DNA from 2 places in the Variovorax sp. 350MFTsu5.1 genome. Region 2 is predicted to be linked to the other one. Evidence: predicted binding sites of a transcription regulator. Region 2 holds the regulator's gene; the other holds the start of a gene.
The links. Region 2 encodes HrcA, which represses chaperone genes, less so after heat shock. Its sites were predicted from a motif close to TTAGCACTCNNNNNNNNNGAGTGCTAA; they were not measured.

Region 1: ABL843_RS06110 (co-chaperone GroES) is a predicted target of HrcA. The motif match lies at 10,616-10,642, and genes of this name have one in related genera.

What each region holds. Positions count from the first base shown of each region.
Region 1 is NZ_CP157620.1:1,402,644-1,422,564, reverse strand. Features, by position in the region: gene ABL843_RS06155 (PepSY-associated TM helix domain-containing protein) at 1-1,025, opposite strand, end outside; gene ABL843_RS06150 (TonB-dependent siderophore receptor) at 1,055-3,169, opposite strand; gene ABL843_RS06145 (phospholipase D family protein) at 3,348-4,949, shown strand; gene ABL843_RS06140 (LysR family transcriptional regulator) at 4,969-5,886, opposite strand; gene ABL843_RS06135 (aromatic ring-hydroxylating dioxygenase subunit alpha) at 6,025-7,293, shown strand; gene ABL843_RS06130 (aromatic-ring-hydroxylating dioxygenase subunit beta) at 7,297-7,767, shown strand; gene ABL843_RS06125 (non-heme iron oxygenase ferredoxin subunit) at 7,776-8,093, shown strand; gene ABL843_RS06120 (NAD(P)/FAD-dependent oxidoreductase) at 8,112-9,338, shown strand; gene ABL843_RS06115 (response regulator) at 9,361-10,128, opposite strand; gene ABL843_RS06110 (co-chaperone GroES) at 10,732-11,022, shown strand; gene groL (chaperonin GroEL) at 11,054-12,706, shown strand; gene xylB (xylulokinase) at 12,866-14,332, opposite strand; gene ABL843_RS06095 (AraC family transcriptional regulator) at 14,510-15,454, opposite strand; gene ABL843_RS06090 (carbohydrate kinase family protein) at 15,469-16,443, opposite strand; gene ABL843_RS06085 (transaldolase family protein) at 16,465-17,139, opposite strand; gene ABL843_RS06080 (L-iditol 2-dehydrogenase) at 17,147-17,935, opposite strand; gene dalD (D-arabinitol 4-dehydrogenase) at 17,932-19,323, opposite strand; gene ABL843_RS06070 (ABC transporter ATP-binding protein) at 19,412-19,921, opposite strand, start outside.
Region 2 is NZ_CP157620.1:5,612,167-5,622,826, reverse strand. Features, by position in the region: gene ABL843_RS25615 (recombinase family protein) at 425-970, shown strand; gene hrcA (heat-inducible transcriptional repressor HrcA) at 1,021-2,028, shown strand; tRNA gene ABL843_RS25605 (tRNA-Ile) at 2,060-2,136, shown strand; tRNA gene ABL843_RS25600 (tRNA-Arg) at 2,220-2,296, shown strand; tRNA gene ABL843_RS25595 (tRNA-Arg) at 2,413-2,489, shown strand; gene greB (transcription elongation factor GreB) at 2,545-3,123, shown strand; gene ABL843_RS25585 (RelA/SpoT family protein) at 3,142-5,397, opposite strand; gene rpoZ (DNA-directed RNA polymerase subunit omega) at 5,491-5,694, opposite strand; gene gmk (guanylate kinase) at 5,739-6,359, opposite strand; gene ABL843_RS25570 (YicC/YloC family endoribonuclease) at 6,380-7,303, opposite strand; gene ABL843_RS25565 (serine/threonine protein kinase) at 7,395-8,402, shown strand; gene ABL843_RS25560 (PP2C family protein-serine/threonine phosphatase) at 8,407-9,312, shown strand; gene rph (ribonuclease PH) at 9,353-10,084, shown strand; gene rdgB (RdgB/HAM1 family non-canonical purine NTP pyrophosphatase) at 10,104-10,660, shown strand, end outside.

The DNA.
Region 1 (19,921 bases), 2.7 Mb from region 2:
GCCCAGATGATCTGCATCGGCATGCCGCCGTAGTCGCCGAAGTGCAGCGGCTGCGACACCAGCAGCGCCCACAGGTACCAGGGCAGCTTGGGCGATGCGGTCACCTCCGCCGTCTTGGCGTCGACCAGTACCGGCTGGAAGAGCTTCGACGTGAATGGTTCGTTGCCGCGCAGGAAGAAGGTCGTGTGGTGCGGGCTCGAGAACGACGTGCCCGGGAACGCGATGAACGACAGCTTCATGCCGGGCGTCGCCTGGATCGCGGCTTCCATCGAGCGCTGCACCGAGGCGCGGTCGTTCACCGCCACGACGGGCTCGTTCTTGTAAGGCGTCAGCAGCGCGCTGAGCTGGTCGTACTGCCAGTACTTGATGACCAGGTCGGCCCAGGTGTTGATCATGCCGGTGGCGCCCACCACGAACACCCACACCAGCGTGACGATGCCCAGCAGGTTGTGCAGGTCGAGCCACTTCAGGCGCGGACGCTTCTCGCGCCGCACCGTGCCGAAGTCGAGCTTGCGCATGAAGGGCGAATACAGCACCACGCCCGAGACCACGGCCACCAGCAGCAGCAGGCCCATGAACCCGAGGAACAGCTTGCCCGGCAGACCCGCGAAGAGGTCGACGTGCAGCTTGAACATCACGTACATGAAGCCCTCGTCGAACTTGGGCTGCGCGAGCACCTCGCCCGTGCGCGCGTCGACCGCGACCGACTTGAAGTCGTCCGTGGGCGCCGGCGTGGGCGTGAGCGTGACGAACCACAGGCCGTCATCGTCCTCGGGCTGCGAGGCGAACTGCACCACGCGGTCGGGGTGCCTGGCCTTCGCGACCTCGAGCACGCGGTCGAGGCTGACGCGCGGCGTGTCCGCCGGCATCTTCGGCGCCTCGACCTCGGTGCCCAGCAGGTGGCCGATCTCGTGGTGGAAGATCAGCGGCAGCCCGGTGATGCACAGCAGCAGCATGAAGACGGTGCACACGAGGCTGCTCCACTTGTGCACCCAGGCCCAGGTCTTGATCTTTCTGCTGTTCATGTCGTGGCTGTTCTATCGAGGAAGGGGTTCTAGAAACGGTAGGTCGCGCTGGCGACGATGTTGCGGCGCGCGCCGTACCAGCAGTCGCCGCGCGCGAGGCAGGTGCTGAAGTAGGTCTTGTCGGTGGCGTTGTTGATGTTCAGGGCGTAGCGCCACTTGGCCGACTCGTAGGCGAGCATCAGGTCGAGCAGTGCGACCGAAGGCACGTACGGGCCTGCGCCGGTGCCCTCGACGTCGCGGAAGCCGCTCATGTAGCGCACGCCGGCGCCGGCCGAGAAGCCCGGCACGCCCGCGATCGAGAAGCGGTACTTGCCCCACACCGACACCTGGTTGCGCGGCGTGTCGGTGAGCTTGTGGTCGACGTCGATGTAGGTGTAGTTGGCGACGAGGTCGAAGTCGCGCGCCAGGGTGGTCTTGAGCTCGAACTCCACGCCCTTGTTCTTCGTCGCGTCGACCTGCCGGCCATAGTTCGGATTGGTGCTGTCGAAGACGGTGCGGTTCTTTTCCTTCAGCGAGTACACCGAGGCCGTGAAGCTCGTCGCCGAACCCTGGGGCTGGTACTTGACTCCGGCTTCCACCTGTTCGCCGCGCAACGGCTTCAACAGCTTGCCGTCGGCGTCGGTGCCTGCCTGCGGGGTGAAGGATTCGGTGTAGCTCAGGTAAGGCGACCAGCCGGAGGGCAGCGCGTACATCACGCCCAGGCGGCGCGACGTGGCGCTCGTCGTTTCAGAAGCACTGCCCGCCGTGCCGGCGGTGCTGCGGTCATGGCGCAGCCCGGCAACGAAGATCCAGTTGTTCCACTTCATCTGGTCCTGCACGTAGATGCCGGCATTGCGCTGCGTGGTGCGGGGCTTGCGCGTCAGCTCGGTGACCGGCACGTAGCCGAGGCCGTAGACCGGTGCATAGGCGTCGATGGTGCTGTAGACCGAGCCTTCGGTCTTGTCCTGGCGCTGGCGGGAGTACTCGGCCCCCACGAGCAGCGTGTGGCGCACCGCGCCTGTGTCGAAATGGCCTTCGACGTGGTTGTCGATGCCGGCCATGCTGGTCCAGGCCAGCGACTTGTCGTTGTAGCGGCCGAGCAGGCGCTGGCCGACCGGGTCGAGCGACCAGCCGCCGGGCTCGGAGAACGAATCGGCGTAGTGGTAGTGCGAGTCGTTGAAGGTGCGCGACGCGCGGAAGTTCTGCCGGAAGGTCCACCGGTCGCCGAACTTGTGCTCGAACAGCCAGCCGAAGGTCTTGCGCTCGGTGTCGTAGCCGTCGCCCGGCTCGCCGATGAAGCGGCTCGACGGCAACGGGCCATTGATGTTCGGCAGGATCGTGCCCTGCCACGGGAAGAACTGGGAGGTGCTGCCGGTCTTGTCCTTCTGCCACAGGGCCTGCAGCGTCAGCGACGTGGCGGCGTTCGGCCGCCAGGTGAGCGACGGCATGATGAGGGAGCGGTCGTCGGGAACGTAGTCGACCTGCGTGTCGGACTTGCGGTGCAGCGCCACCAGCCGGTACGACCAGTCGCCGTCCGCCGTCAGGGGGCCGGTCAGGTCGGCCTGGATCTGCTTGCGGCCGAAGGAGCCGAACTGCACGCCGACCTCGCGGTAGGCCTCCTGCTGGGGCCGCTTGCTGACCATGTTGACCACGCCGCCCGCGGTGCCCGCTCCGAAGAGCATCCCAGAGGGCCCGCGCAGCACTTCGAGGCGCTCCAGGGTGTAGGGGTCGGGGCGTGCGGTGGCGGTGTACCAGCCGGAGGAGTAGGTCTGCAGGCCGTCGAGGTAGATGGTCGGTTCGCTGCCACGCACCAGGAAGCTGTCGGAACGGGAATCGATGCCGTAGGCGTCGGAACGCACGCCCGCGGCGTAGGTGAGCGCGTCCTGCAGGTTGGTCGCGCCCTGGTCGACCATCTGGTCGCGCGTGACCACCGTGACGGACTGCGGCGTCTCGGCAAGCGGCGTGTCGGTCTTGGTGGCAGTGACGGCGTTCTTCGCTCGGTAGCCGATAACGGGCGTGGTCGCCGTCTCGGCCCCGGCATCGACCCGCACTTCCGGCAGCGAGGCTGCATTCGTCGTCTGGGCCAGCACCTGGTGCTGTGTGTAGATCGCCAGGCATCCCGCCAGCACCGATGCAGCCTTGCGCCGCGCCACCAACCTCTTCATTCCCGCTCCGCTCCTCTACAAATTAATAAGAACGATTCGCATTTTATGCGTGACAAATTTCCGCCTTCCCGAATCACCGCCTTCAATGAAGGGCGTTGCGTTGCGAAATTGCGTCTTCTGCGCGAAGGCGAAACGGCTACGATGCCGCCCGCACGCTCACCGTGCGTTGGCAGCCTTCATGCTCAAGCTCATCGCCCTTCTGTTTCCCGCATTGCGCGGTCCGGCTCTGCGGCTGATGGCGCTCGTGGCGGTCGCCGCGCTCACCGGCTGCGCCGGCCTGCCGCCGCGCACGCCCGAGCCGCCCACGCTGGCCATCCCCGCCTCGCCGGCCACCGAACTGGGCCGCGCGGCCATCAGCCTCAACACCCCGTCCGACGGCCTTAGCAGCATGCGGCCGCTGATCGAGGCCTCCTTCGCGCTCGACGCGCGGCTCGAGCTGATGCGACGTGCGAAGTCGTCGCTCGACATCCAGACCTACCAGCTCGGCAACGACAAGACCGGCCGCCTGCTGCTTCGCGAGATGCGCAACGCCGCCCGCCGCGGCGTGCGCGTGCGGCTGCTGCTCGACGACTTCTACACGGCAGGCATGGACCGCCTGCTGCTCGGCCTCGCAGCCGAGCCCAACGTCGAGGTGCGGCTCTTCAACCCCTTCGTGAATGCGCGCGACCATTCGTCCGGGCGCTGGCTGGAGTTCTTCTCCGACTTCCGCCGGCTCAACCACCGCATGCACAACAAGCTGTTCGTGGCCGACGGTGCCATGGCCATCGCGGGTGGCCGCAACCTCGCCGACGAGTACTTCCTGCGCAGCGAGAGCGCGAACTTCATCGATTTCGAGCTGCTGCTGGCCGGCCCCGTGGTGCCCGAATCCGCCGCCATCTTCGACACCTACTGGAACAGCGACGTGGTCTACCCGCTGCAGCGGGTGGCCGGTTCCAGCCGCACGCCGCAGGCGCTGAAGGCCGATTTCGAGGAAGCGACCTCCCACGCCCACGCGCCGCCGCCCGACCCGCTGCCGTTTTCCGACCTGCTCGGCGATCCGCCACTGGGCGCGCAGCTTGCCGACATCGACGAGGCGAAATGGATGCGCGCCGAGGCCCACGCCTCCGCGGACAGCCCCAACAAGGCGCTGGGCGTGATGGCCCACCCGGTCGAGCCGCTCGCGCAGCGCTTTCACGAGATGCTGGCCACGGCCCGTTCGAGCGTGGTCGTGATCTCGCCCTACTTCATTCCGGGCGACGAGGGCATGGAGCGCATCCGCATGGGCCGCGAGCATGGCGTGAACATCACCGTCATCACCAACTCGCTGGCCGACAGCGACGAGCCGCTGGTCAACATCAACTACAACCGCTACCGCGTCGACATGCTCAAGCTCGGCGTGAAACTGTACGAGGTGAGCACGCAGCAGTTGAAGCGCAGCGACCAGTTCCGCACCCTGCTGAAGAAGGCGCGCGGGCGGCTGCATGCCAAGCTGGCGCTGGTCGACCGGCAGTGGGTGCTGCTCGGCTCCATGAACCTCGACCCGCGCTCCGCCCGCCTGAACACCGAGTTCGGCGTGCGCGTGCGCAGCTTCGACCTGACCCAGGCCCTGCTCTTCGCCTACCAGCTCGACGACATCGAGGGCGTGTACCGCGTCACCCTCAAGCCCGACGGCCAGAGCGTGCAGTGGGTCGGTACCGGCGACGTCGACAACGAGGTGCTCGACAGCGAACCCGACTCGAGCATGCTGACCCGGCTGCAACTGCTGCTTTTCTCGTGGTTCGTACCCACCGACCAGCTGTAGCAGCGGCGAAGCCCGCTCCTCAGCCCGGCCCGCCCTCGCCATAGAGCCCGATGATCAGCGAGCGCAGCCACGCGATAGCTGGGTCCTTGTGGAAGCGGCCGTGCCAGAACAGGTTGATCGCGATCTCCGGCAGCTTCGCCGGATGCCGCACGTAGGACAGGTCGAAGGGCCCCGCCAGTGCCTGCGCGAGTCTCTCGGGCACGGTCGCGACGAGGTCGGAGTCGTGCAGGATGTGCCCCACGGCCACGTAGTGCGGCACGGTCAACACCACCTTGCGCGTGATCTTCTTGCGGTCGAGGAATTCGTCGGCCTTGCCGTGGCCGGTGCCGTCCGAAACCACCACGACGTGATCGGCGGCGGAGAAGTCGTCGAGCGTCACCTTCTTCCTGCCGTCCAGCGGATGGCCGCGCCTGAACATGCACACATAGTTCTGCCTGAAGAGCCTGCGCTGGAAGTAGCCCGCCTTCAGCTGCGGCAGCAGGCCGATCGCGAGGCTGACGTGGCCGGCCTCTATCTCGTCCTGCAGGTTCACCGCCGTGTTGCGCACGGTGCTCAGCGACACGTTGGGCGCGACGCGCGCGATCTCCTTCATCAGCCTGGGCAGGAAGTAGATCTCGCCGATGTCCGTCATGCCGACGGTGAAGGCGCGCTTCGACGTGGCCGGATCGAACGAGGCCTTCTGGTTCATCGCCGCGTGGATGACCTGCAGCGCGCGCGCCGTCGGCTCCGCGAGCTGCTGCGCATAGGGCGTGGGCTCCATGCCGTTGGGCGTGCGCAGGAAGAGCGGATCGTCGGTGAGCTTGCGCAGCCGCGCCAGCGCGTTGCTCACGCCCGGCTGCGAGAGACCGAGGCTGCTGGCCACCTTGGAGACCCGGCGGTCGACGAGCAGCTGCTGGAAGACGACCAGGAGGTTGAGATCGATGTCCTTCAGCTCCATCGCCGGCCTCTCACATTCTTGAAATCAATATGAACTATTGATCACATTCTATTGAGCGATGACGCCCGAATGCGGATCATCGACGCACCCACGAGAGACGAACGCCGCCCTCCACCGGGCGGCCAAGGAGACACAAGAATGGACGACACCGCATCGGCGGTCTTCCCCCAGAAGATCCACTGGGAGAGCCAGGGCACCAGCCGCATCCCCTTCATGGCCTACACCGAGGCCGACCTGCACCGCCAGGAGCTGGAGCGCTTCTTCTATCGCGGCCACTGGAGCTACGTCGGCCTGGAGGCCGAGATTCCGGCGGTCGGCGACTTCAAGCGCACGGTGGTGGGCGAGCGCTCGGTGATCATGGTGCGCGATGCGGAAGACTCCATCAGCGTGGTCGAGAACGTGTGCGCCCATCGCGGCATGCAGTTCTGCCGCGAGCGGCACGGCAACCGCAAGGAAGGCGGCTTCACCTGCCCCTACCACCAATGGAACTACACGCTCGCAGGCGACCTGCAGGGCGTGCCCTTCCGCCGCGGCGTGAAGCAGGACGGCAAGGTCAACGGCGGCATGCCGGCCGACTTCAAGCCGGCCGAGCACGGCCTCAACAAGCTCAAGGTGGCCCGGCGCGGCGGCGTGGTCTTCGCGGCCTTCGACCCCGAGGTCGAATCGCTCGAGGACTTCATGGGCCCGGAGATCCTGGGCTACTTCGACCGGCTCTTCAACGGCCGCAAGCTCACCATCCTCGGCTACAACCGCCAGCGCATTCCGGGCAACTGGAAGCTCATGCAGGAGAACATCAAGGACCCGTACCACCCGGGCCTGCTGCACACCTGGTTCGTGACCTTCGGGCTCTGGCGCGCGGACAACAAGTCGGAGCTGAAGATGGACCGGCACCACCGCCACGCCGCCATGATCTCCACGCGCGGCGCGAGCGGCAAGGCAGACCAGGTGACCCAGGTGTCGAGCTTCAAGGAAAGCATGCAGCTCAACGACCCGCGATTCCTCGACATCGTGCCCGAGCCCTGGTGGGGCGGGCCGACGGCGGTGATGATGACGCTCTTCCCGAGCGTAATCCTGCAGCAGCAGGTCAACAGCGTCTCGACGCGGCACATCCAGCCCAGCGGTCCCGGCGCCTTCGACTTCGTCTGGACGCACTTCGGCTTCGAGGACGACACCGAGGAGATGACGCAGCGCCGGCTGCGCCAGGCCAACCTCTTCGGCCCCGCGGGTTTCGTGTCGGCCGACGACGGCGAGGTGATCGAGCTCTCGCAGAAGGGCTTCGAGCAGAAGCCATTCCACCGCACGCTCGCCGAACTCGGCGGCCGCGAGGTCGGCGATACGGACCACATGGTCACCGAGACGCTGATCCGGGGCATGTACGAGTACTGGCGCAAGGTGATGGAGGCTTGAGCGATGGACTTCCAGGAGTACTTCGAGCTTTCGCAGCTCTACGCCCGCTACGCCCAGGCCGTGAGCTCCAGCCAGTGGGAACTGTGGCCAGAGTTCTTCACGGAAGACTGCGTCTACCGGCTGCAGCCGCGCGAGAACCACGAGCGCGGCTTTCCTCTCGCCACGCTCTCCTTCGAGAGCAAGGGCATGCTGAAGGATCGTGTCTACGGCATCCGCGAGACCCTCTTCCACGACCCGTACTACCAGCGCCACGTGGTGGGCGCACCCGTGGTGCTGAAGGCCGAGCCGGGGCGCATCGAGTCGGAGGCCAACTACGCGGTCTTCCGCACCAAGCTCTCGGAGCTTTCGAGCGTCTTCAGCGTGGGCCGCTACATCGACGTGGTGGTGCGCACCGAGGAGGGCCTGAAGTTCGCCTCGCGCCAGGTCATCTACGACAGCGAAATGATCCCGAACTCCGTCATCTATCCGATCTGAGGACCGCCATGAGTGAGCTGCAATGGACCGACGCCGCCGCGGTCGACGACGTACCGGCGGACGACGTGATCGCCGTCCTCGTGGGTGGCAATGAAGTCGCGCTCTACAGCGTCGAAGGCAACGTCTACGCCACCGACAACATCTGCACCCACGGGCATGCCCGCCTGTGCGAAGGCTTTCTCGAAGGGCACGAGATCGAGTGCCCGCTGCACCAGGGCAAGTTCGACGTGCGCAGCGGCAAGCCCACCTGCGCGCCTGTGACCGAAGCGATCCGCTCCTATCCCGTGAAGATCGAGGGCGGGCGGGTGTTTCTTTCGCTGGGCTGATCTGCAACGGTACGAACCATGAGCGCTGAAGAAAAGACGATCGCGATCGTCGGCGCCGGCCAGGCCGGCGGATGGGCCGCGCAGACACTGCGCAGCGAAGGCTTCGGCGGCAGGATCGTGCTGATCGGCGACGAGGCGCATCGCCCCTACGAGCGCCCTCCCCTGTCGAAATCGGTTCTCGCCGGTGAAGCCCTTCCAGAGACGACCAGCCTGCAGAAGCCCGAAGCCTTCGGCGCGCTCAACGTGGACTGGCGCCCGGGAGTGAGCGCGACGCGCATCGACAGCGCGGCGAAGCGACTGCACCTGAGCGGCGGCGACGTCGTCGGCTACGACAAACTGATTCTCTGCACCGGTGGCCGTGCCCGGCGGCTGGGCATTCCCGGGTCGGAGCTGCCCGGCGTCTTCACGCTGCGCAACCTCGACGATGCCGCGGCGCTGGGAGCCGCGCTCATGCCGGGCAGGCGGCTGCTGGTCATCGGTGGCGGATGGATCGGGCTCGAAGTGGCCTCGACCGCCCGCAGGAAGGGGCTGGAGGTCACGGTCGTGGAAGCGATGCAGCGCCTCTGCGAGCGCACCGTTGCGCCTGAGATATCCGGCTACCTGCTTCGGCTCCACGCCTCGCATGGCGTTCATGTCGAACTGGGCATGGGCATCGAGCGCCTGGCGCAAGGCGCGGACGGCAACGGCCTGATCGCCACGCTCGTCGACGGACGCACGCTGGCATGCGACGTGGTGCTGGCCGGCATCGGCCTGATCGCGAACGACGAGCTCGCGCGCGAGGCCGGCCTGCAGTGCGAAGGCGGCATCGTGGTCGACTCGCAATGCCGCAGCTCCGACCCGGACATCCTCGCCGCCGGCGACGTCGCCGTCTGGCACTGCGAGCGCGCCGGCCGGAGGATTCGGCTGGAGTCGTGGCAGAACGCGCAGGAGCAGGGCATCGCGGCCGCGCGCTCCGCACTGGGCATCGCGGTCGATCACCAGCCGCTTCCGTGGTTCTGGTCCGACCAGTACGGCATCAACCTCCAGATATTCGGCATGCCGGCGCCGGGGCATCGCGCCGTGGTGCGCGGCGACATGGAGAGCGACAGCTTCGTCGTGTTCTTCCTGGATGGCGGCAAGGTCGCCGCCGCGCTGGGGCCGAACGCGGCGCGCGATCTGCGGTTTGCGCGAAGGCTCATCGAGCGCGGCACCGAGGTCACGCCGGAGCAGCTTGCCGATCTTCAGGTGCCGCTGTCCAGGCTCTGAGCGGCGCCAAGGCAGCCCGGAGCTACCAGGAGGCCGCGTGGCCGGGCCCTGACGGATACCTGATGCCGCCATCCTTGCCGCTGGGCTCGAACATGTAGCCCACGCCCCATACCGTCTGGATATAGGAAAACGCCCCGTCCTCCAGCAGCTTGCGCAACCGGGAGACCTGCACGTCCAGGCTGCGGTCGAAGGCGCCGAGTTCGCGCCCGCGCGCCACCTGCGCGAGCTTCTCCCGCGACATCGGCTGGCCCGTGTGCCGCACGAGCACCTTGAGAATCGCGATCTGCACGGTGGTGATGCCGAGGATGCGCCCGTCCCTGCGAAGCGTGCGCGTGCCCATGTTGAATTCGAAAGGCCCGAAACGCACGACCTCGTTCGCGATCGAAGGCCCGCCGGGCTCCTCCTTCGGAGGGCTGCGCCGCAGGATCGCCTGGATGCGGGCACGCAGTTCCCGGGGATTGCAGGGCTTGCAGACATAGTCGTCAGCGCCCATCGTCAGGCCCGCGATCCTGTCGGCGTCCTCGGCCTTCGCGCTGAGCATGATGATCGGCGTGCGCGTGCCAGTGGCGCGCAGGCGCCTGCAGACCGAGAAGCCGTCCTCGCCCGGCAGCAGCACGTCGAGCACGATGAGGTCGATGGCGCGGCGCTGCAGGATCGACGAAAGCGCACTGCCGTTCTCGGCCTCGAACACCTCGTAGCCCTCCTGGGAGAGATAGCCGCCGACCAGTTGCCGCAGGCGCGGGTCGTCGTCGACGACCGCGATCGCATCGCAGCGATGGGACGCGGTCATGCGAGCGGGTCTTTCGGTGGCGGGCTGCGATGGGCCTCGTTTCTCGAACTCATCGTTCCCCGCAGCCCGCGCGAGCCATCGGCCCTGCGTAAAATCAAATGCAAAATCATGGAAACCGGCTCGATCCGCCAAGTTCGACATCGGCCCCGAGGCCGGGTGAAAAACCGGGATTTATAGGGCCGGGGCCGTTGATTGATCTAATCCATTAGCAGCCCCATGAGCGCCGTCCCGCGTGCCTCATCACTTGCCTGGCCCCGAAGAGCGACTTGCCGGCCTGGCGAGCAGCGGCGTCGGCGTCGGGCCTGAATCATCGATCCGTGCATCGACTGATGGCCCCGGTTCCCTGCCGCCCCTCCCGGGCCTCCGGAAGCCACCTCCTGCCGCATCGGCGACAGAAAGAGCACGGCCGTGCGATTTCGGATTTCCTGACTGCGGAACTGGCGCCAGCGGCCGCCCAGCCTTGAAACGTCATCGATTGCCCTTATGATTAGCACTCGCTGCTGACGAGTGCTAACAGCCCTCGCTTCCAGCTGATGGGCTGCCGGCCTCCGGTCCGGCGCCCGACCACAAACCCGTTTCTTATCCATACATCCAGGAGATGCAATGAAACTTCGTCCTTTGGCCGATCGCGTGATCGTCAAGCGTGTTGACAGCGAAACCAAGACCGCATCGGGCATCGTGATCCCCGACGCAGCCGCCGAGAAGCCCGATCAGGGTGAAGTCCTGGCCGTGGGCCCGGGCAAGCGCAACGACAAGGGCGAACTGGCAGCTCTGACCGTGAAGGTCGGCGACCGCGTCCTGTTCGGCAAGTACAGCGGCCAGACCGTCAAGGTCGGCGGCGACGAGCTGCTCGTCATGAAGGAAGACGACCTGTTCGCGGTCGTCGAGAAGTAATTCAACAGATCCCCATTCGGAGTAATTAGACATGGCAGCAAAAGACGTAGTCTTCGGCGGCGAAGCCCGCGCACGCATGGTCGAGGGTGTGAACATCCTCGCCAACGCAGTCAAGGTGACCCTGGGCCCCAAGGGCCGCAACGTGGTGCTCGAGCGCTCGTTCGGCGCCCCCACCGTCACGAAGGACGGCGTGTCGGTCGCCAAGGAAATCGAACTGAAGGACAAGCTCCAGAACATGGGCGCCCAGCTCGTGAAGGAAGTGGCCTCCAAGACCAGCGACAACGCCGGTGACGGCACCACCACCGCGACCGTGCTGGCTCAAGCCATCGTTCGCGAAGGCTTCAAGTACGTGGCCGCCGGCATCAACCCGATGGACCTGAAGCGCGGCATCGACAAGGCAGTTGCTGCCCTGGTCGAAGAGCTGAAGAAGGCTTCGAAGCCCACCACCACGTCGAAGGAAATCGCTCAAGTCGGCTCGATCTCGGCCAACAGCGACGAAACCATCGGCAAGATCATCGCCGACGCGATGGACAAGGTCGGCAAGGAAGGCGTGATCACCGTGGAAGACGGCAAGTCGCTGGACAGCGAACTGGACGTCGTCGAAGGCATGCAGTTCGACCGCGGCTACCTGTCGCCCTACTTCATCAACAACCCCGAGAAGCAATCGGCGATCCTGGACAACCCGTTCGTCCTGCTGTTCGACAAGAAGATCAGCAACATCCGTGACCTGCTGCCCACGCTGGAGCAAGTCGCCAAGGCCGGCCGTCCGCTGCTGATCATCGCTGAAGAAGTCGAAGGCGAAGCCCTGGCTACGCTGGTGGTGAACACCATCCGCGGCATCCTGAAGGTCGTGGCCGTCAAGGCTCCCGGCTTCGGCGACCGCCGCAAGGCCATGCTGGAAGACATCGCCATCCTGACGGGCGGCAAGGTCATCGCCGAAGAAGTGGGCCTGACCCTCGAGAAGGTGACCCTGGCCGACCTGGGCCAGGCCAAGCGCATCGAAGTGGGCAAGGAAAACACGATCATCATCGACGGCTCGGGCGCTGCTCCGGACATCGAAGCCCGCGTGAAGCAGATCCGCGTGCAGATCGAGGAAGCCACCAGCGACTACGACCGTGAAAAGCTGCAAGAGCGCGTGGCCAAACTGGCCGGCGGTGTTGCCGTGATCAAGGTCGGCGCTGCCACCGAAGTCGAAATGAAGGAAAAGAAGGCTCGCGTCGAAGACGCCCTGCACGCCACCCGCGCTGCAGTGGAAGAAGGCGTCGTGGCTGGTGGCGGCGTGGCTCTGCTGCGTGCCAAGCAAGCCGTGGGCGACAAGGTCAAGGGCGACAACGCCGACCAAGACGCCGGCATCAAGCTGGTGCTGAAGGCCATCGAAGCTCCCCTGCGCGAAATCGTGAACAACGCCGGCGGCGAAGCCTCGGTGGTGGTGAACGCGGTTCTGGCCGGCAAGGGCAACTACGGCTTCAATGCCGCCAACGACACGTACGGCGACATGCTCGAGCTGGGCATCCTGGACCCGACGAAGGTCACCCGCACCGCACTGCAGAACGCCGCTTCGGTGTCCTCGCTGCTGCTGACGACCGAAGCCATGGTGGCTGACGCTCCGAAGGACGACGCTCCTGCCGGCGGCGGCATGCCCGACATGGGTGGCATGGGTGGCATGGGCGGCATGGGCATGTAATTGCTCGCCCCCAGGCTGCGCGGCACTTCGTGTCCGCTACGCCTCCCCCTACCGGGGGCGACACCTGCGGACCGGCTGAGCCGGATCCGCGGTGTCTCGCGAAATGAAAAAAGCTCGGCTTGCGCCGGGCTTTTTTCATGGGCGGTCGTGATTGCTCTGCTACTGGAATTGCGCCTGCACCGCCTTGTAGAGCGCCTGGAAGCGCGTATGCCTCGTCCTGCGGGCATCGGCCCCCTCGGTCGAGGGAACCAGCTTCTGCTTCACTGGCGGCAGCGTGCACACCTCTGCCACCTCGCCCCCATTCGCCAGCCAGGCCAGCCGCGCCGCGCCCAGCGCCCCACCAGTCTCGCTGCCCGCATAGAGCGTGAGCGGAACCTGGAAGATGTCGGCCAGCAACTGCCCCCACCACACACTGCGCGCGCCGCCGCCGACCAGCGCCATCTCGCGCATCGGCATGTCTTGCGGCAGCCGCAGGGTGTCGAAGCCGTCGCGCAGGCCGAAGCTCACGCCCTCGACCACGGCATAGGCGATCTCCGCCGGCCCGTGCGCATGCGTGAGCCCGAAGAGCACGCCCTGCGCGTTGGGGTTGTTGTGCGGCGAGCGCTCGCCCGACAGGTACGGAAGGAACAGCGGGCAGCGTTCGCGCTGCGACAGCGCAACGCTTGCGGCAGCTTCGAGCAGCGCCGCCTCGTCGGCAAACCTGAAAGTCTTGGCGGCCCAACTCACCGCGCTGGCGGCCGAGAGCATCACCGACATCTGGTGCCAGCGCTTCGGCAGCGCGTGGCAGAAGGCGTGCATCGCCTGTGCGGGGTTCGGCAGGAAGCGGTCGGTCGACGCGAACACCACGCCCGACGTGCCTAGCGACACGAAGCCCTGCCCCGGCTCGACCAGCCCCATGCCGACCGCGCTCGCCGCGTTGTCGCCGGCACCGCCGGCGATCTTGACGCCATCGGGCAGGCCCCATCGCCCGGCCAGTTCGGGCTTGAGCTGCGCCGACACTTCGCTGCCCTCGACCAGCCTCGGCATGTGGGCACGCGTCAGCCCCGTGGCGGCGAGCAGCTCGTCGGACCAGTCGCGCGCGCCCACGTCGAGCCACAACGTGCCCGCCGCATCCGACATCTCGCTGACCGACTCGCCGCTGAGCATGAAGCGCAGCCAGTCCTTCGGCAGCAGCACGCGGGCGACGCGGCTGAAGATCTCGGGCTCGTGCTCGCGCACCCACAGCAGCTTGGGCGCGGTGAAACCCGGCATCGCGAGGTTGCCCGCGATCTCGCCGAGCCTGGGCACGGCGCGCGCGAGCGCTTCGCATTGCGCGCCGCTGCGGCCATCGTTCCAGAGGATCGCGGGGCGCAGCACCTCGCCCGCTTCGTCGATCAGCGTGGCACCGTGCATCTGGCCCGAAAGGCCGATGGCGCGCACCGCCGCGAGTTCTTCGGGGTGCGACTTGCCGAGCGCACGCATCACTTCTTCGAGCGCCTGCCACCACTGCTGCGGCGCCTGTTCCGACCACAACGGCTGCGGCCGTTCGACCGTGAGCGGCGCGCGGGCCACGCCCACGATGCGATGGTCGTCGGCGAGCAAGAGCGCCTTGAGCTCGGACGTGCCGAGGTCGAGTCCCAGATACAAGATGAGCCCCTTATTTGATTTGTTCAGAATTGCCGTGCTTTCGCGCGGCGGATGTACGAAGAGCTCGCTTTCCTTTCAAGGAACACCGAGGAACCGGCTTTGCCGGGCCTCAGGTGTTGCCCCCCGGCGAGGAGGTTGGCGAAGCGACGCGGAGTGCGCGCAGCCTGGGGGCGAACCTCATACCCCGAAGCGCGTGTCGGCCTGCTTGCGGAATTCGCTGGGCGTCATGCCCTTGATCTCGAGAAAGCGCCGGTTGAAGTTCGCCACGTTGTTGAAGCCCACCTGGTAGCAGATGTCGGTCACGTAGTGGTCGGTCTGCATCAGCAGGTGGCAGGCGCTGTTGATGCGCACGCGGTTGACGAAGTCGGTGAAGCTGTTGCCGGTGGAGCGCCGGAAGAAGCGGCTGAAGCGGCTCTCGCTCATGCCCAGCTCGGCCGCCACGTCGGACATCGAGATCGGCTCGGCCATGTTGTTGGTGATGCGGTTGACGATGCCGTTGATCTGGTCGACCTGCGCGTCGCCGTCGGCGCCCTGCGCACCCTGCATCTGCACGCTCGACAGCAGCCGGTAATCGGTGCACTGCGCCAGGTCGGCCATGAAGTCGAGGAACAGGCCCAGGCGGCGCACGCCGCGCGCGGCCTTGATGCGGTCCCAGTGCGACTGCGCCTGCTGCGACATGCCGAAGAACTCGATGCCGTGGCGCGCCCGCTCCAGCAGCTGCATCACCTCGCGCAGCTCGGGAATCTGCGCCGCCGCGTGCTCGATGGGCTCGTGGCGGAACTGGATCACGCGGTCGCGCCCCGCCGCGCCGCCTTCGGGCACGTCGAGCGAGATCCAGTTGTGCGGCAGCCTCGGCCCGCACAGCACCAGGTGCCCGGGCTGGAAGGGCCCGATCCAGTCGCCGATGAAGGCCTTGCCCGATGTCTCGGTGATCAGGTGCAGTTCGTACTCTTCATGGAAGTGCCACCGCACCAGCGGGCTCGGGAAGCCGTGCGCCAGGCAGCGCACCACGCCGGTTTCTTCGGGGGCCTCGTAGCCCAGCGAGGGGGACCGCGCGAAGTCGCGCTCCAGTTCGGGCTGACGCTGGCGGGGAATCGAGCGCTTGCGGGTGGACGTCGTCATGATGGCAGCCCGGCTCAGGGCCGGGAAGCAGCAGCAACAGCGGTATTTTGTGCCTTCGCCAGCGCGGCGTGAACCGCCTCCAGCGTCGGTGGATCGGCACCCTCGCGGGTGCAGTTGAGGGCGGCGGCGGTAGCGGCGAAGCCCATCACGCCCTTCCAGTCGTCGTCGGTCAGCGCGTCGAGCTGCCCGGGCTGCTCGATGCCGTGCGAGAGCAGCGCCACCGACAGCCCTGCCGTGAAGGTGTCGCCCGCGCCGATGGTGTCGACCACGGTCACGCGCGGCGCCGCCACGCTCAGCGGCGCATGGCCGGTGCGCCAGAGCGTCGCGCCGTCGCCGCCGCGCGTGACGATCACGGCGCGAGCGCCGGCCTTCAGGCACTCGGCGGCCAGCGCATCCACCGGCTGGCCGGGCGCGAGCAGCGCGGCGTCCTCGTCGCTGAGCTTGACCAGGTCGGCCATGCCGAACCAGCCGTTCACGCGCTCGCGATAGGTAGCCATGTCGGTGATGAGGCTGGGCCGCACGTTCGGGTCGAACACGATCACGCGCTGCCCGCGGTTCGCCGCGACCAAGTCGGCGATGCGCGTGGCGGCCGGGTCCTGCAGCAGCGAGATCGAGCCGAAGTGCAGGAAGCGGCACTCCGCCGGCAGCTGCGGCAGCGGCTCGGGCGCCCAGGTGGCGTCGGCGCTGCCTTGCGTATAGAAGGCATAGCGGTTGGTTTGTGGCGTGCGCTCGACGAAGGCCAGCGTCGAAGGCGCGCCGCTGCGCAGGATGAAGCTGGTGTCTACGCCGTTGCGCTGCAGGAAGCCCATCAGCCGCTCGCCGAACAGGTCGGTCGAAAGCTGCGTGAGAAAGCCCGTCGGTTGCCCGAGCCGCGCGCAGGCCACGGCCGTGTTGAGCGGCGAACCGCCCTCGTGCCCGAGGAACGCCAGGGTGCCAGCCTCGCTGGCGGTGAAATCGATGAGGGCTTCGCCCGTGAGTGCAATGCGCATGGTGTCTGGATTCTGGCGCGGTCAGGCCGGCAGGTCGCGCGCGTCGGCGAGGAAGCCGCTTTCCGCGGCCAGCGTGGCGGGATGGTCGAGCAATGCGGAAAACAGGCGCGGCGGAATGGTGATGGCGCCCACGCCGATCCGCAGCAGAGAAAGATAGGCCTCGCGCGAGCGGATGCTCGCCACCAGCAGCCGCGTGCCCGACGCGGGCCGCTGCGCCACCAGCGCCTGCATCTGCGCGATCAGCCCCAGCCCGTCGGCGCCGGAGTCTTCCAGGCGGCCGAGGTACGGCGCGGCATAGGCGGCGCCCAGCTGCGCCGCGAAGTGGGCCTGCTCGGGCGCGTAAACCGCAGTCCAGGTGACGGGCACGCCCTGTTCGATGAGCCGCGCGCCGGCCGCGAAGCCCTGGCGCGTGGCCGGGATCTTCACCACCAGCTGGCCCGGCGCGAAGTGCGCGAGCAGCGCCCGCGCGTCCTCCAGCATGCCGTCGGCGTCCTGCGAATACACCTGCGCCTGCACCTGCCGCGCGCCCAGCTCGATGCAGCGGCGCAGCAGGCCGGGCACGTCGGCGCGGCCGATGCCGGCGCGCCTGAGCAGCGTGGGATTGGTCGTCACGCCGTGCACCACGGGGTGCGGCAGGCAGGCCTGCAGCTCGACCATGTCGGCGCTGTCGAGGTACAGGTGGAAGTCTTGGTTCATCGGGTCTTCAGCTCATGACGTTGCCGCCGTCGACATTGAGGGTTTGCGCCGTGATGTAGCGCGCCTCGTCGCTGGCGAGGAACACCGCCGCCCCCGCGATGTCGTCCGGCACGCCCATGCGTCCGAGCGGCACCGCTAGGCCGACCTGCCGCTTCTTCTCTCCGGGCTGCAGTCCTTCGGCCTTGGCGAACAGGCTGTCCACATGGTCCCACATCGGCGTGTCGACCACACCGGGAGCGATGCCGTTGACACGGATGCCGTGCGGCGCCATGGCCAGCGCGGCGCTCTGGGTGTAGCTGATGACGGCCGCCTTGGTCGCGCAGTAGTGCGACACCAGCGCCTCGCCGCGGCGCCCGGCCTGCGAGGCCATGTTGATGACCGACGCGCCCTGCGTGCCGGCCTCCACCATGTGGCGCAGCACCGCCTGCATCACGAAGAACATGCCCTTCACGTTGACGGCGAACAGCCGGTCGAACGAAGCCTCGTCGCTGTCGAGCAGCGGCGCGAGGTCGAATACCGCCGCGTTGTTGAACAGCGTGTGGACCGGCCCGAAGGCCACCTGCGCCTCGGCCAGCATGTGCGCGATGGCCTGCGTGTCGGTCACGTCGGCCGCGATGTAGGCCAGGCTGTCGGGGTGGCCCTGCTGCAGCGCGCGCACGGCCTCGGGTGCGGCGGGCGCGCGGTCGATCACCGTGCAGCGCGCACCTTCGGCGATGCAGGCCGCGGCCACGGCCAGGCCGATGCCGCCGCCCGCGCCGGTCAGCAGCACGTGCCTGCCCTGCAGCCTGCCGCTCATGGCTTGTGCCCCGCGGCCTGCACGAAGCGCGCGACGCGTTCTCCCGCGCGGCGCACGGCATCGATCAGCCGCGCATCGCCCGCGATGTTGCCCCACAGCCCCGCGTCGGAACACAGCGCGACCACAGGGTCGGCAGCGTCGCAGATCGCGTGCGCCACGGCCTCGTCCATGCCCTGGTCCTGGTAGGCGTAGGGCAGCGCGCCCTTGTGCCAGCGCTGCAGGAAGGCCAGGAACAGCGCGGGCAGCATCGCCACGCTCTCGATGGGCTGGCCGGCCGCGAGGCGCTCGCGCACCGTCGGCGCGATGAAGCCGGGGATCTTCGAGAAGCCGTCCGCCGCCACGCGCTGGTTGGTGTCACGGATGGCCGGGTTGCCGAAGCGGTCGAGCACCACGTCGCGGTAGGCCGCAAGGTCGATGGGGCTGGGGCTCAGGCAGGGAATGACGTCGTCCGTGACGTAATTGAAGGCCATCTTGCGGATGGCCGCATCGTGCGTGCCTTCGTGGATGAAGCCCAGCCCGATCAGCGTGCCCGCCCAGGCCACGCAGCTGTGGGTGGCGTTGAGGATGCGGATCTTGGCTTCTTCATACGGCTGCACCGACTCGACCAGCTCCACGCCCACGCGGCCCCAGTCGGGGCGGCCGGCCACGAAGTCGTCTTCGATCACCCACTGGATGAAGCTCTCGCCGGTGATGGCGGCTGCGTCGTCGCGTCCGGTGGCGGCCTTCACGCGCGCGCGCAACTCGGGCGGCGGGCGCGGCGTGATGCGGTCGACCATGGCGTTGGGGCAGCGGGTGTTCGCGTTCACCCAGGCCAGCAGGTCGGCATCGCCCGCCAGGCCGATGAACTCCAGCAGGCCGGCGCGGAAGCGGTCGCCGTTGTGGCGCAGGTTGTCGCAGTTCAGCAGCGTCAGCGGGCCCGCGTTCGCGGCCTTGCGCGCACGCAGGATGGCGCAGACGGCGCCGTAGATGGTCACGCCGTCGCCACCCGTCTCGCCGCGCCGTGCGCGCTCCACGTCGGCCGCGAGGTCGCTGAAGGAGAGATCGAGCTTGCCCTTGTCGTCGAGGTAGTAGCCAGCCTCGGTCACGGTGAACGAGACGATGCGCGTCAAGGGCGCCGCGCCGCGGGCGATCACGCCCGCCAGCGAACGCTCCCAGGGCAGCACCTCGCGGATCGCGGAGATCTCTTCGTAGCGGTACTCACCCGCGGGCGAGACGGTTTCGAGCGTGTAGCGCCCGCCCTGGGCTTCGAGCGCCGCGACGACCTCGGCCATGTCCGGCCGGATGTTGGCGCCCGAGAGCGACCAGCGGGTGTCGCCCGCGTCGATCAGCCGCTGCAGGTACACGGCCTGGTGGGCGCGGTGGAACGAGCCCAGGCCGAGATGGAGCACCGTGAACTCGGAAAGAGCCGGTGGAGTTTGCGCAATGGTCACGAGAAGGTCCGTTGAAAAGACGGTGGACAGGAGTAGATGGGTCAGGTCACGCGGCGACCGAGCGGCCCTCGCGGTTGAAGAGATGCAGCACCGACGGATCGAGCTCCACGGCCACGTCGTCGCCGGCCTGCAGCGGCGTGCGGTCGTTCTGCCGCGCGATCAGCGGCACGCCACCCACGTCGACGTGGATGAGCGTGTCGGCACCCAGCGCCTCGACCAGCTCGACGCGGCCGAGCACGTCGGTCACCGGCGCGCCCTGCTTCGGATGCACGCGCAGCCCCTCGGGGCGCACGCCCAGGAAGCCGTCGGCGGGCAGCCTGCCGCCGGTCGCGGCGGAAAAGGAAGGAATGGCGTTGGCCGCCACCATGTTCATCGACGGCATGCCGATGAACTGCGCCACGAACTGGTTGGCCGGGCGGTCGTACAGCTCCAGCGGCGTGCCGACCTGCTCGATCAGCCCGTCCTTCAGCACCACCACGCGGTCGGCCAGCGTCATGGCCTCGACCTGGTCGTGCGTCACGTAGATGGTGGTCGCGCCCAGCGCGCGGTGCAGCTT
Region 2 (10,660 bases):
CTGCGTGAACTCACCCGCTGAGTCCACGTAGTCCAGCAGGCCCAGGCCACCCCCTTCACTGAAGAACAACCGGGGGCCCCACTTGTGGGGGCTGGGGGTATGGGGGTGCAGACCCCCCATGTAGGGCCTCCACTCACCCTGTTCCCCTATTACTGTTCACCCGTTTTCCGTACCAATCGGTTACAAAGGCGCATGCCTGACGAATATTCGAGCTACCGACCGAACTGGGTTTTCCATGGTGATCGGCCTCGGCTGACTTACGCCGAGAAAGTTGCCGCGTATCAACGCGATCAGCATCTACGGTTGAACTCGTCTTCGCGGGCTGATTACGAGAAAAAGCGGGCTGAGATTTTGGAAAAGGAAGGCAGAGGGGCCGATGTTGGTGGGGTATGCGAGGGTTTCGACGAATGAACAGGAAACACGGATGCAGCTCGATGCCCTGCGGGGTGCTGGCGTGCGTCGCATCTACGCCGAGAAGACCAGCGGGGTAGGGCCTCGCCCTGAGTTGCATAAGGCCCTAGCTTCGCTCCAGCCGGGGTACACGTTGGTTGTCTACAAGCTCGACAGGTTGGCGCGCAGCTTGAAGGATCTGCTTCAGCTACTCGACAGGCTTAAGGTCGCGGGTTGCTCGGTCAAGTCGCTCACAGAGCCGATTGACACGTCTTCTGCCATGGGTGAATTCGTCCTTCAGATTCTCGGTGCGGTGGCGCAGTTGGAGCGCGCCATCATTCGTGAACGGTGCGAGGCTGGGAGATTAGCTGCTCGTGCGAGGGGGGTTCAGTTTGGGCGTCAGCCTCTGGTGACAGGTGACGCTGCCGAGGTGGTCCGGATGCTTTACTCGGCAGGCTTCACGCTCATGGAGGTGGCCTTGATGTTGGGCGTTTCGCCCACTGCGGTGCGCTCTGCGTTGGTTCGGGGCGGCGTGACTCGGCGAGGTTGGGGTGGGGCAAGGTATCGCAGGCTGAGCTAGGCTTTTCGTCTTCTTCCGAGTTTTTCAAAGTACAACACTAAAATCTTGCAATGCTGGACGACCGTGCCAAGTTGCTGCTCAAGACGCTCGTCGAGCGCTACATAGCCGATGGGCAGCCCGTCGGGTCGCGTACGCTGTCGCGCTCCTCGGGGCTCGATCTGTCGCCGGCGACCATCCGCAACGTCATGTCCGACCTGGAGGCGCTGGGGCTGATCGCCAGCCCGCACACCTCGGCCGGGCGCATTCCCACGCACCGCGGCTATCGCCTCTTCGTCGACACCATGCTGACGGCACAGCGCGAGCAGATGACCGCGCCCAGCCTCGCGCCCGACCAGCCGCAGAAGGTGATCGCCAATGCGGCGCACCTGCTGTCGAACATGTCGCAGTTCGTGGGCGTGGTGATGGCGCCGCGGCGCGCGTCGGTGTTCAAGCAGATCGAGTTCCTGCGGCTGTCGGAGCGGCGCTTGCTGGTGATCATCGTCTCGCCCGATGGCGACGTGCAGAACAGGGTGATCTTTCCGGAGGCCGACTACTCGCAGTCGCAGCTGGTCGAGGCCTCGAACTACATCAACGCGAACTATGCGGGGCTGACCATCGAGCAGGTGCGCGACCGGCTGCAGTCCGAGATAGAAAAGCTGCGCGGCGAGATCGCCACCCTGATGCAGGCGGCAGTGCAGGTCAGCTCGGAAGTGCTGACCGAGGCGCAGGAGGACGACGTCGTCATTTCCGGTGAGCGCAACCTGCTGGCGGTGAGCGATTTCTCCAGCGACATGGGGCAACTGCGCCGCGCCTTCGAACTCTTCGAGCAGAAGGCCCAGTTGATGCGGCTGCTCGACGTATCCAGCAAGGCCGAGGGCGTGCGCATCTTCATCGGCGGCGAGAGCCAGGTGGTGCCGTTCGAGGAGCTCTCCATCGTCAGCGCCAACTACGAGGTCGACGGGGAAGTCGTGGGTACGCTCGGCGTGATCGGACCGACTCGCATGCCGTATGAGCGCATGATCCAGATCGTCGACATCACGTCGCGCCTGGTGACCAATGCGCTGAGCCATCGCAAGTAGGCCCGGTTGCGCGAATAGAATCGTGCCGCGTGGGCCGTTAGCTCAGTTGGTTAGAGCAGCGGACTCATAATCCGTTGGTCGCTGGTTCAAGCCCAGCACGGCCTACCACCCTCCCTTCGGCGATTCGATATTGCAACGTCTTGCCATGCTTTCGGGGAGCAGCCAAAAATCAGGCTATAATCGAAAGCTTCGCGGCTGTAGCTCAGCTGGATAGAGTACTTGGCTACGAACCAAGGGGTCGTGGGTTCGATTCCTGCCAGCCGCACCATCTTGAAAATGCCCGGAAGATTCGTCTTCCGGGCATTTTTCTTTTTTAGTCTTTCGCTCCAATTAACCCGAATAGTTCGAGAATGGCCATTAAAGCGGGCTATAATCGCAAGCTGTGCGGCTGTAGCTCAGCTGGATAGAGTACTTGGCTACGAACCAAGGGGTCGTGGGTTCGATTCCTGCCAGCCGCACCACTATAAAGAAAGCCCGCAACGCGAGTTGCGGGCTTTTTTCTTTTGGAGGTTTGGCGTGAACAAGGCATTCACCAAGGAAACGGATTCCGACGCAGACGACGACGGCGCCGACGGTGCCTCGCCTCCGCTTCCTGCGGGCGGCAAGAACTACATCACCCCCGAAGGCTACGCGCGCCTGCGCGACGAGCTGCTGCAGCTGATGGACGAGGAGCGCCCGAAGATCGTCGAGACCGTCCATTGGGCCGCCAAGAACGGCGACCGCTCGGAGAACGGCGACTACCTCTACGGCAAGAAGCGCCTGCGCGAGATCGACCGGCGCATCCGCTTCCTCACCAAGCGGCTCGAAATCGCGGAGGTCACCGATCCGTCGGTGCACCATGGCCGCGATCAGGTCTTCTTCGGCGCCACCGTCCTCTATGCCGACGAGACCGGCGATGAACGCAGCGTGACGATCCTCGGCATCGACGAAGCGGAAAGCGCGAAGTCGCAGGTCAGCTGGATCTCGCCGATCGCCCGGGCGCTGCTGAAGTCGCGCGAAGGCGATGTCGTGAAGCTGGTGACGCCCGGCGGGGCGCACGATGTCGAGATCCTGTCCGTGAGCTACCCGGCGCCGCGCCCGGCCGGAGCTTCGTAGCCCGGCAGGGCCATCGGGTCAGGGCGCGGGAATCGTCCTGGAAGCGGTCAGCACCGATGCCGTGCGCCGCGCCGCCCGCAGCACCGCATCCAGATGCGCACGGTCGCGCACCGCGATCACGAAGCGCAGATCCGTCGAATCCTGCGGAGTCTCGTCGGCCATTTCCACGTGCGTGATGTCGGCTTCCGCATCGGCCAGCGTCGCCGCGACGCGCGCCAGCACGCCCTTGTCGTTGCGCACGGTGATGACAACCCCGGTCTCGAACGCACGCGTGGGCTCGTCCGCCCACTCGACGGCGAAGAAGCGTTCGCTGTCCTTGTGGCGCAGCCGCTGGCCGACGCCGCATTCTTCCGTGTGCACCACCAGGCCTTCGCCATGGCCGAGATACCCGACGATCGAGTCGCCGGGAATCGGCCTGCAGCACAGCGCAAAGCGCACCGACGAGTTCTCGCTGCCGTCCAGCGTGACCGCGCCCTGCGACACCGTTTCGTGCGAGATGAAGCGCTCGCGGCTCAGCAGCAGCGCGTCGGGCCGCTCGCCCAGTTCGGTCAGCATCGCTACCAGCCGCTTGGCGACGATGCTTGCGATGCGCTTGCCCAGGCCGATATCGGTCAGCAACTCGGAGCGCGTGCGGTTGCCGGTGAAGCGCAGCAGCTTCTCCCACAGCGCCTGGTGCTCTTCGTCTTCCTCGGGCAGCTTGCTCAGCCCCTCGGCGCGCAGCGCCTGAGCGAGCAGCTTTTCGCCCAGCCCTTCGGACTCGGCATGCGCCAGCGTCTTCAGGTAGTGGCGGATCTTCGAGCGCGCGCGGCCGGTGCGCACGAAGCCCAGCCAAGCCGGATTGGGCGTGGAAACCGGCGCGGTGATCACTTCGACCACGTCGCCGTTCTTGAGCTCGGTGCGCAGGGGCACCTGGTCGCCGTTGATGCGGGCAGCCGAGGTGTGGTCGCCGATGTTGCTGTGGATGGCGTAGGCGAAGTCGACCACCGTCGCCCCGCGCGGCAGCGCCATGATCTGGCTCTTGGGCGTGAAGACGTAGACCGCGTCGGGAAACAGGTCGACCTTGACATGGTCCCAGAACTCGGCCGCGTCGCGCGTCTCGTCCTGGATGTCGAGCAGCGACTGCAGCCACTTGGTGCCCAGCCGGTCGTTGCTGGCCGCATTCGGCTCGGCCGCCTTGTAGAGCCAGTGGGCGGCCACGCCCGATTCGGCCACCACGTGCATGGCCTCGGTGCGCAGCTGGAACTCGACGCTCACGCCGGCCGGCCCCACGAGCGTGGTGTGCAGCGACTGGTAGCCGTTGAGCTTGGCGATCGCGATGTGGTCCTTGAACTTGCCCGGCAGGGGCTTGTACATCTGGTGCAGGATGCCGAGCCCGGTGTAGCAGGCGATCACGTTCGGCACGATCAGGCGGAAGCCGTAGATGTCGGTCACCTGGGCGAAGCTCAGGTGCTTTTCTTCCATCTTGCGGTAGATGGAGTAGAGCGTTTTCTCGCGGCCGGCGATCCGCAGCGTCATCCCGGCGGCGGAAAAGGCGGCCTCGACCTCCTTCTGCACTTTCTGGATCAGGTCTCGCCGGCGCCCGCGGGCCTTGGCTACGGCCTTGGACAGCGTCGCATAACGCCACGGTTTCAGATGCCGGAACGACAGCTCCTGCAGCTCGCGGTAGGTCTGGTTCAGCCCCAGTCGGTGCGCGATGGGCGCGTAGATGTCGAGCGTTTCGCGCGAGATCCGGCCCCACTTCTCACGCGGCGCATCGGCCAGCGTGCGCATGTTGTGCGTGCGGTCCGCCAGCTTGACCAGGATGACGCGCACGTCGCGCGCCATGGCCAGAAGCATCTTGCGGAAGGACTCGGCCTGGTTTTCCTCGCGGGTGTTGAACTGCAGCTTGTCGAGCTTGGTGAGCCCGTCGACCAGTTCGGCGACCGGGGCGCCGAAGCGCTCGATGAGCTCGGGCTTGGTGACACCGCAGTCTTCGATGGCGTCGTGCAGCAGGGCGGCCATCAGCGCCTGCGCGTCGAGCTTCCATTCGGCGCACTGCGCCGCCACGGCGATCGGGTGGGTGATATACGGCTCGCCGCTGTTGCGCAGCTGCCCCAGGTGCGCCTCGTCCGCGAAGCGGTAGGCGCGGCGGACCAGTTCGGTGTCTTCGGGGCTCAGGTAGTCCAGGCGAGCGGTGAGTGCGGCGAAGCTCGCTGCGGCCGCATTCAGCGCCGCCGGGCTCGGCTTCGGCGTGCCTTTGGGGGCATGGGACTGAGATTTGGCGACCGCGCTCATGCCTACCACTTTAGCGTGACCGATGTGTGCACGCGTCCGGACATAAAAAAAGCACCGCTTTGCGGTGCCTTTTCGTTGCAGGGCTGCGTCAGATCAGCCCGGCACCTTCTTGAGCATTTCGAGGCCGATCTTGCCTTCGGCGATCTCGCGCAGGGCGGTCACTGCCGGCTTGTTCTTGCTCTCGATCTTGGGTGCGTGGCCCTGGCTCAGCATGCGCGCACGGTAGGTGGCGGCCAGGACGAGCTGGAAGCGGTTCGGAATGTTGACGAGACAATCTTCGACGGTGATGCGGGCCATGATGAGGATCTTTCGGTCGGTCTGGTGAGCGGCGGGCTCGGAAATCAGGGGATGTTCAGTGCGGCGAAGGTGTCGGCACGCGCTCGGCGTTGTGCGGAATACCGAAGCCGCTGAGCGTGGACGATCGCCTTGAGATCGAAAAGTGCCCGCTCAAATAACTCGTTGATTATAACGAAGTCGAATTGCCCGGCCTGGGCCATCTCTTCGGCAGCGTTCTTCAGGCGCAATTCGATGACCGAGGCGCTGTCTTCCCCGCGCCGTTCGAGCCGGGAGCGCAGTTCTTCCCAGCTGGGCGGCAGGATGAAGATCATGACCGCATTGGCGAAGGTCTTGCGGATCTGCAACGCGCCCTGGAAGTCGATTTCCAGAATCACGTCGGCCCCCTGGGCGATGCGGTCCTCGACGGCCTTCTTCGAGGTGCCGTAGCGGTGGCCGTGCACATGGGCCCACTCCACGAAGCCGTCGGCCGCGATCATGGCGTCGAACTCCGTCGGCGAGGCAAAAAAGTATTCGCGGCCGTGCTTTTCCTGTCCGCGCGGCGACCGGGTCGTGTGCGACACCGAAGGCTGCACCGCCGAATCGAGTTCCATCAGCGCCTTCACCAGGCTCGACTTGCCCGCGCCGCTGGGCGCCGCCACCACGAAGATATTGCCGGGGTAGTCCATTCTCTCGCTCGTCTTCGTCGTCATTCGATGTTCTGGACCTGCTCGCGCATCTGCTCGATCAGAACCTTCATGTCCACGCCGATGCGCGTGAGTTCCAGCGCCGCAGACTTCGAGCCCAGGGTGTTGGCCTCGCGGTGCAGCTCCTGGATCAGGAAGTCGAGGCGCTTGCCGATCTCGCCGCCCTTCTTGAGCAGGCGCTCGATCTCGTCGAGATGCGAGTTCAGCCGGGTGAGCTCTTCCGCCACGTCGATGCGGATGGCGAACGCGGTCGCTTCGGTCAGTGCACGGTCTTGAGCAGCCTCGGGCGGCGTGCCGCCCGTTCCGGCGCTCAGGCCCATGGCTTCCTGCCAGCGCTCCAGGAACCGGGTGCGTTGCTGTTCGACCAGCTGCGGAACCAGCGGACCGGCCTGCTGCACCAGGGTGCGCAGTTGCGCGAGGTGGGCTTCGAGCATCTTGGCCAGCCGGGCGCCTTCGCGCTGGCGGGCCGAGATCAGGCCTTCGAGCGCCTTGCCTGTCACGTCGAGCAGGTCGGGGCCCCAATCGCCGCGCGTGGCGCTGTCGCCGCCGGCCAGGCGCAGCACGTCGGCCACGCTGAGTTCGCGTGCGCCCGGCAGCCATGCCTTGATGCTGTCCTGCACGCCATTGAGCCGCTGCAGCAGCTTGACGGAGGGTTCGACCACGCCCGAGGAAGAGGTGCTTTCGATGGCGGCGCGCACTTCGACCTTGCCGCGCTTGAGCTTGGCCGTGAGCAGTTCGCGCAGGGCGGTTTCGTGCTGACGGAGTTCTTCCGGCAGCTTGAAGGTGAGATCGAGGAAGCGGCTGTTGACCGAGCGGATTTCAACCCCGAGCCGGCCCGCGGCGGAAGGCCGTGCTTCGGCTTCGGAGTGGCTGCCTGCGGGCCCGTTCTGGCCGCTGGCGTAGCCGGTCATGCTGTAAACTGGCATTGCGCCTCACTGTGGTTTTGCTTGCATGCTCCGAGGCGCCGGCACGGCGTTCGCTTGCCGCACCATCGCCTTCGGGCGAAACTCCCGGATTATGTCAAAGGTCAAGCCTACGCCCCTGCCGCCCGATACGGTCATTGGTGGTTACCGCGTTGTACGCCGGCTTTCCGCGGGCGGTTTCGGGGTCGTCTACCTCGCCATCGATTCCAGCGGCCAGCAGGTGGCCATCAAGGAATATCTGCCGTCGTCGCTGGCCACGCGGGGTCCGGGCGAGCTTGCGCCACAGGTGCCGCCGGAGAAACTGTCGCTGTACCGGCTGGGCCTGAAGAGCTTCTTCGAGGAAGGGCGCTCGCTGGCGCAGATCTCGCACGCGTCGGTGGTCAGCGTGCTCAATTTCTTCCGCGAGAACGAGACCGTCTACATGGTCATGAATTACCTGGAGGGCGCGACCCTGCAGGATTTCGTGGTCACGGCGCGTGACCTGAAGAAGCAGAAGGTGTTCCGCGAGTCGACCATCCGTTCGCTCTTCGACGAGATCCTGCGCGGCCTGCGCATCGTCCACCAGTACAAGATGCTGCACCTGGACATCAAGCCGGCCAACATCTTCGTCACCGACGACGACCGCGCCGTGCTCATCGACTTCGGCGCCGCGCGCGAAGTGCTCAGCAAGGAAGGCATCTTCATCCGCCCGATGTACACCCCAGGCTTCGCCGCCCCCGAGATGTACCGGCGCGATTCGTCCATGGGCCCCTGGACCGACATCTACGCCATCGGCGCCTGCATCTACGCCTGCATGCAGGGCTATCCGCCCAACGACGCGCCCCGTCGCATCGAAAAAGACCGCCTCAGCCTGTCGCTCTCGCGGCTGCGCGGCGTCTACTCCGACAACCTGATCGAAGTGGTCGAGTGGTGCATGTCGCTCGACCCGCTGTCGCGCCCGCAGTCGGTCTTCGCGCTGCAGAAGGAGCTCAGCCGCGAGGGCGAGCGCCGCTACACCAAGCTCACGGTGGGCGAGAAAGTGCGCCTGTCGATCGACAACATCCGCTCCTTCGACAAGAAGGCCCTGCCCAAGGCTGCCGCGCCGACCACGCGCCCTGCATGACATCATGAAATTCTCCGTCTTCCAGGTCAGCCGCAAGGGCGGGCGTCTCAAGAACGAAGACCGCATGGGCTATTGCTACACGCGGGAATCGGGGTTGTTCGTGCTGGCCGACGGCATGGGAGGCCACCCGGAAGGCGAAGTGGCGGCGCAGCTCGCGCTGCAGACCATTGCCGCGCTCTACCAGCGCGAGGCGCGCCCGATGGTGAAGGACGTGAAATCCTTCCTCGCCGAATCGGCCATGGCTGCGCATCAGCAGATCATGCGCTACGCGAGCCACAAGGCCATGCTCGACACGCCGCGCACCACCGTCGTCGCGGCCGTGCTCCAGAACAACGCCGCCACCTGGATGCATTGCGGCGATTCGCGCCTGTACGTCGTGCGCGACGGCCGCCTGCTGGTGCGCACGCGCGACCATTCGCACGCCGAACGCCCGAAGCCGCACGGCTCCGACATGCCCGTCAACCGCAACCTGCTGCTGACCTGCCTGGGCTCGCCGACCACGCCGCTCTTCGACGTTTCGGTGCCGCTGCAGCTGCAGCGCGGCGACCGCATCATGCTGTGCTCGGACGGCGTCTGGGGCGTGCTCGACGACGAACTCATCGTGCACACGCTTTCCTCCGGCAAGCCCGTGTCCGACGCTGCCCCCGACCTCGCCGAGATGGCCCTGCGCAAGGGCGGCTCCCACAGCGACAACGTCACGCTCATCGCGCTCGAATGGGAAATGCCCGACAGCGCGGACGACCGCAGCGGCGTTTCCACCGAGACCATCGAGGACGGCGTCTTCGCCTCGACCATCCAGGCCGGCATGCCCTCCGACAACGAGATCGACGACCTCGACGAGGACGCCATCGAGCGCTCCATCGCCGAGATCAACGAAGCCATCCGCAGATCGGCGGCGCGCAAGACCTGAGCGCGGCCTTCTTTCTTTTTTCTTTTCCGGTTCCCGAACAATGACTGCTTTCACACGAAGCGGCGGCCGCGCCGCCGACCAGCTGCGCCCGGTGTGCATCACCCGCGGTTTCACCATCCACGCCGAAGGCTCCGTGCTCATCGAGTTCGGCCAGACCCGCGTGCTGTGCACCGCCTCCGTCGAGGAAAAAGTGCCGCCGCACAAGAAGGGCAGCGGCGAAGGCTGGGTCACGGCCGAATACGGCATGCTGCCGCGCGCCACCCACACCCGCAGCAGCCGCGAGGCCGCCAAGGGCAAGCAGACCGGCCGCACGCAGGAAATCCAGCGTCTCATCGGCCGCTCGATGCGCGCCGTGTTCGATCTCGCCGCGCTCGGCGAACGCACCATCCACCTCGACTGCGACGTGCTGCAGGCCGACGGCGGCACGCGCACCGCGGCCATCACGGGCGCCTTCGTCGCCGCGCAGGACGCCGTCAACAAGCTGCTGGCCTCGGGCGCCATTGCCGCATCGCCCATCAAGGGGCACGTGGCGGCCATCTCGGTCGGCATCGTCGGCGGTACGCCGCTGCTCGACCTGGAATACACCGAAGACTCGGCCTGCGACACCGACATGAACGTCGTCATGACGGGCGCCGGCCATTTCGTCGAAGTGCAGGGCACGGCCGAAGGCGTGGCCTTCACGCGCGAAGAAATGAACATCCTGCTCGGCCTGGCCGAGAAGGGCATCGGCGAACTCGTGGAACTGCAGAAGCAGGCACTGCTCTCCAACTGACGCATCCACTGGCGAATTCATGAAACTGGTTCTGGCTTCCAACAACGCGGGCAAGCTCGCCGAACTCCAGCAACTGTTCGCGGAGCTCGCCGTCACCCTCGTGCCGCAGTCGGCGCTGGGGGTAAGCGAGGCTGAAGAACCCTTCCGTACCTTCGTCGAGAACGCGCTGACCAAGGCGCGCCATGCCAGCGCCGCCACCGGCCTGCCGGCCATCGCCGACGACGCCGGCCTGTGCGTCGATGCCTTCGGCGGCCTGCCGGGCGTCGACACCGCCTACTACGCCACGCAGTTCGGCTACGCCAAGGGCGACGCCAACAACGTGAAGGCCCTGCTCGAGCAGCTCGACGGCGTCGCCAACCGTCGCGCCGCGCTCGTCAGCACGCTGGTCGCGCTGCGCAGCCACGACGACCCCGAGCCGCTCATCGCCGTGGGCCGCGTGGTCGGCGAGATCGCGCCCGCGCCCATCGGCGACAACGGCTTCGGCTTCGACCCCGTCATGTACCTGCCGTCCTTCGGCAAGACCTTCGCGCAGCTGACGCCCGAGGTGAAGAACGCCAACAGCCACCGCGGCCGCGC